One region of the Peribacillus sp. NPDC096540 genome, then DNA from elsewhere that is predicted to be linked to it. Evidence: riboswitches for the same ligand, from Rfam matches in the RefSeq annotation. Region 1 holds a riboswitch; the other holds the start of a gene.
The links. Region 1 has a riboswitch for FMN ahead of ribE (riboflavin synthase). Riboswitches for the same ligand answer to the same signal wherever they lie in the genome.
Positions count from the first base shown of each region.

Region 2: another riboswitch for FMN. It lies ahead of ACQKMR_RS05620 (ECF transporter S component); the one in region 1 lies ahead of ribE (riboflavin synthase).

Region 1 is NZ_JBNNTG010000006.1:110,274-112,681, forward strand. Features, by position in the region: gene ACQKMR_RS08405 (hypothetical protein) at 1-250, opposite strand, end outside; gene ACQKMR_RS08410 (hypothetical protein) at 305-538, opposite strand; FMN riboswitch at 749-879, shown strand; gene ribE (riboflavin synthase) at 1,025-1,663, shown strand; partial or broken gene ribB (3,4-dihydroxy-2-butanone-4-phosphate synthase) at 1,684-2,322, shown strand; gene ribH (6,7-dimethyl-8-ribityllumazine synthase) at 2,404-2,408, shown strand, end outside.
Region 2 is NZ_JBNNTG010000004.1:54,631-57,038, forward strand. Features, by position in the region: gene serA (phosphoglycerate dehydrogenase) at 1-407, opposite strand, end outside; FMN riboswitch at 787-922, shown strand; gene ACQKMR_RS05620 (ECF transporter S component) at 1,090-1,671, shown strand; gene ACQKMR_RS05625 (ferredoxin) at 1,801-2,049, opposite strand; gene ACQKMR_RS05630 (helix-turn-helix domain-containing protein) at 2,341-2,408, shown strand, end outside.

The DNA of each region.
Region 1 (2,408 bases):
CTGCAATCATCATGACAATCGTCCAGGTTACATTAGATATCTCAAATCCTTTCCAACCAATATAGGTGAGATAGTAAGAAATGTTAGCGATGGCTGCGTCGCTTACCCAACCTAAATAAATGGAAAAAGGGAATAGGTCGAAAAAGGTATGCTTCACTTTTTTAATGTTTGTATAAATGACAATTAAGTTAATCAAAAGCGCAATGATAATGAATACGGATAACAAAAATTGTTCGTAATGCCAAGCCAAAAGCCAGGTACCATTGAGAGGGCACAGCTAAAAGCAAACCAAGGGGAGGATGCCTTATAAGCAGGGCTGTAACGATGCTTTCCTAAAAAATTGCCTGAATACCCAGATGGCGAGCAGAAAGTAGATTAAACCCCAAACGGAAAATACATAGCCAGCAGGTGTGAAAAGAACATCAAGTTTATCGGAAACCTCGCCCGATGTTTGGCCGTTGAACGGCAGGTAATTGGCCAAAAAGTTCATTGTGACGACAAACAGATAGAAAATTAAATTGATGATAACAATAAGCATAAGTTTCCTCTTTTGAAAGAAATGAGACACCTTTATCATATTCCACTAATTTTACTTATTTAACCATTTTGAGCACATAGGAGGTCTTGAAGAAAAATATGTACATTTTTCTTTATACATAGTAAGTTCTTGTTACTAATGGTTCATTTAAGATTAGAAATTTTACATCTTTACTTTAAGGTGATAAAATATTCAGAGATTCATAATAATTTAGTCCTTCGGGGTCGGGTGAAAATCCCAACCGGCGGTGATGAAGAAATTCTAAGCCCGCGAGCCTGATAAAGGCAGGATTTGGTGAGATTCCAAAGCCGACAGTATAGTCTGGATGGGAGAAGGACGTGTGGAACCCAAGTGTATACGTGCGCCTAATTTTTCAAAAAATGAAAATATTGGGCTTTTTAGGTATACAATTTTTCACTCATTTCTCCTGCTAACTCCTTAGGTCAATCTAAGGGGTTTTTTATATTCTATAAAAGGGGGAAAAACATGTTTACGGGAATCATTGAGGATATCGGTACCGTCCATTCCTTGAAAAAAGGCAAAAGCAGCATGGAGTTGGCGATTCGTTCTGAGAAAATCCTTGAAGATGTTCATCTGGGGGACAGCATCTCTGTCAACGGCGTTTGCTTAACGGTAACGTCCTTCACGAAAAGTTTGTTTACGGTCGACGTAATGCCAGAAACGGTCAAAGCTTCTTCAATCAGGACGTTAAAACTGGGATCGCCTGTGAATTTGGAACGTGCCATGAGTGCACAGGGCAGGTTTGGCGGCCATTTTGTTTCAGGCCATATTGATGGTACAGGAACGATAATAAAAAAAGAGCGAAAAGAAAATGCTGTGTATTATGTGATCAAATTGGAAGAAGGACTCAGTACATTTTGCATACCAAAAGGGTCTGTTGCCATTGATGGTACGAGCTTGACAATTTTCGGGATAGAGGGAAACCTACTTACTGTATCTCTGATTCCCCTGACACATCAGGACACCATATTGGGGCAGAAAGCAGCTGGCGATATAGTTAACATCGAAAATGACATGATAGGGAAATATATTATACATCAAATAAAAAAAAGTGATTCAAAACCAGGACTGAATTTAGAGTTTTTGGCAGAACACGGATTTTAATTTAAAGGGCGGTGTAAAAGATGTTCCATACAATTGAAGAAGCGATCGAAGACTTAAAAGCTGGCAAAGTAGTAATCGTATCCGATGATGAAGACCGCGAAAATGAAGGTGACTTTGTTGTATTGGCAGAAAAGGCCACGCCTGAAGCGATTAATTTTATGGCGACCCACGGACGCGGTTTGATTTGTACAACCATTACCGAAGAACTTGCGGCAAAATTGAATCTGCATCCAATGGTCGGTGAAAATACCGATCATCATGGAACTGCTTTTACAGTTAGTGTCGATCATAAAAGTACTTCTACAGGAATCAGTGCATTTGAACGATCCTTGACCATTCTGGAGCTTCTTAAAGAAGATTCAGTTGCTGGGGACTTCCAACGGCCTGGTCACACTTTTCCGATTGTCGCTAAAGAAGGTGGCGTGTTAATACGTGCAGGACATACGGAGGCATCCGTAGATTTGGCAAAGTTATGCGGGGCTGCTCCTGCAGGCGTTATTTGTGAAATCATGAATGAAGACGGATCAATGGCACGTGTATCTGATCTAGAAGTTATCGCCGAAAGATTCGACCTTAAATTCATTACGATTGCCGATTTGATTCGGTATCTTCAACAAAGTGATACAACCGGGAAACAGGAACTTGAACTGAACATCCCGAATGCTTGAAGCTTTTTTAGCGCATTTAATTTTTACAGAATAAAAAAATGATATTTTTTTAAAAATTAGGAGGAATTGGACATGGG
Region 2 (2,408 bases), on a different contig from region 1:
AGTTCTGTTCCAGTATAAGAAGAACGTTTCCACTCGCCATTCTTCAGAGATGCATATGCTTGAGGAATGTGGCGCATCATTGAAGCCATCATTGCAAATGTATGTTCAGCTGTTGAAATGGTATTGCCGTCAGGGGCATTAACTACAACAATCCCACGTTTTGTCGCAGCAGGGATATCAATATTATCAACGCCGACACCAGCGCGTGCAATAATTTTCAACTGTGGCATACGGTTCATTAAATCTTCTGTAACTTTTGTTGCGCTTCTAACAAGTATTGCATCAATCTGATCAAGTTCATTTGCTGCTTCTTCTACTGTCTTTTGAATAAGAAGAATATTGGATGCCTCTGATAGTGGTCCGAGTCCTTCTGGTTTGATGGCATCTGCTACTAAAATCCGATACACGTGTAAACACCTTCCTAAGGAAAAAGTTATCTTAAATTTCAGTTAATTTTACAATTGAAATACCGAATATGTCAATTTGGCATTTTAAAATGTAAGCGCTTAAAATAAGTGTTAGTAAGTGAATCAATTGTATAAGTCCGCAATATTAATGGCTTTATCATCTATTGTTTGAAAAAGAACAATTATTTTCATAATCTTAAAAATGATATAATCGCCAATATAATTTTTGTTTTAATTCATCATTATGTAGATGGTGAGATGTAAGAAAACATGGTGGTCTTTAAAAATGGATATCTTTATACAATTTTTTATAATTAAAAATACTATTCAACAAAAGGAAAGTCATATATAATGTAATATGTAAAATAAAATTTTATAGGTCTATCTTCGGGGCGGGGTGTAATTCCCCACCGGCGGTGATGAAGAAATAATTCTTCTAAGCCCGCGAGCCTTACAGGGCAGGATTTGGTGTGATTCCAAAGCCGACAGTATAGTCTGGATGGGAGAAGATGGAGGTTCCTGATTGCGTTCAAACAGTCATTTGCTGAACGTTTGTTTGATGAAACCTTTAATTTATCCCTTTAATTCAATCGGAATTAAAGGGTTTTTTATTGAACATCAACATGATGAAGGAGCACTAACCTCTTTTTCGGGTAGATCAGAAAAAGAAGGAGAGAGAACTATGAAAAAGAACAAAGTGAATAAAATGGTCACACTGGCAATGTTGGGAAGCATTTCATATCTATTGATGCTTTTGAATTTTCCGTTTCCAGGATTTCCACCTTTTCTGAATGTTGATTTTAGTGACATTCCAGCACTGATGGCAGCATTGATTTTCGGTCCGATGGCTGGAATTCTAGTTGAATTTCTTAAAAACCTATTGGATTTAGTCATGACAGGGACAATGACTGCTGTACCTGTGGGGCATATTGCTAACTTTATAGCAGGAATACTGTTCGTCTTGCCAACTTACTATGTATTTAAAAAAATCAATTCAAAAAAAGGGATGACTTTCGCTTTGCTTGCTGGTACAGTTTCCATGGCGGTAGTTATGAGTGTTTTAAACTATTATGTCTTTTTACCGGCATATACCTTCTTTATGGGATGGGATGCAATGTCGGCGCCCGAGTCAAGAAAGTTCGTAACGACGGCAATCTTACCTTTCAATATGATTAAAGGCGTGCTTATCACTTCTGTATTCATGTTGTTGTTTATTAAATTACAGACATGGATCAATAAGCAAATATTATATAAAAATGCTTAATGGCATTAAATATAGAAAACAAAAAACCGGATATTTATGTCCGGTTTTTTGTCTGTTTAATTTGATTAGTAGGTGAAGTGACATAAGAAGCAAGAAAAAGCCATTTTCGATTGAAAATGGCTGGTACCTCTATTCGAATTTTAGTGCATCCCCGTCAAATGACTCGTCAGCAACTTTAATTGAATCCGTTGGACATCCTTCAAATGCATCCATCATGTCATCTATAAGTACATCTGGAATTTCAACGATTCCTTCGTTATCGTCAAGGGTAACAAATGCAATCCCTTCGTCATCATAATCATATATATCCGGTGCTGCTGCTCCACAAGCTCCACAAGCGATACATGTTTCTTTATCAACAATTGTAAATTTAGCCATGAATATAACCCCTCCTAAGTTGATTAACAACTGATAATCTTTTTATTTCAGATTATTTTCTCTTTCCTATTGTAAGACCGAATGCCAAACTTTTCAATAGAAATTGTATTGATAATAACTATCATGTAGCAGAATGTCAACGAAAATCATCGGAAAAATTAACATGGCCCTTTCCATGATTCGTCATTTAGTCACATAATTTTCCTTGTATTAATCAATAAAAACGGTGATTTTTGCAGTTTTTTGTTACAATAGGTTTAATTGGTTAATTGAAACAAGGATGTGAGTCCAATGAATAATTATCTACAGGTAATCATTCTATATGCAATAAAAAAATTTCAAGGCGAGCGTTCTATTTA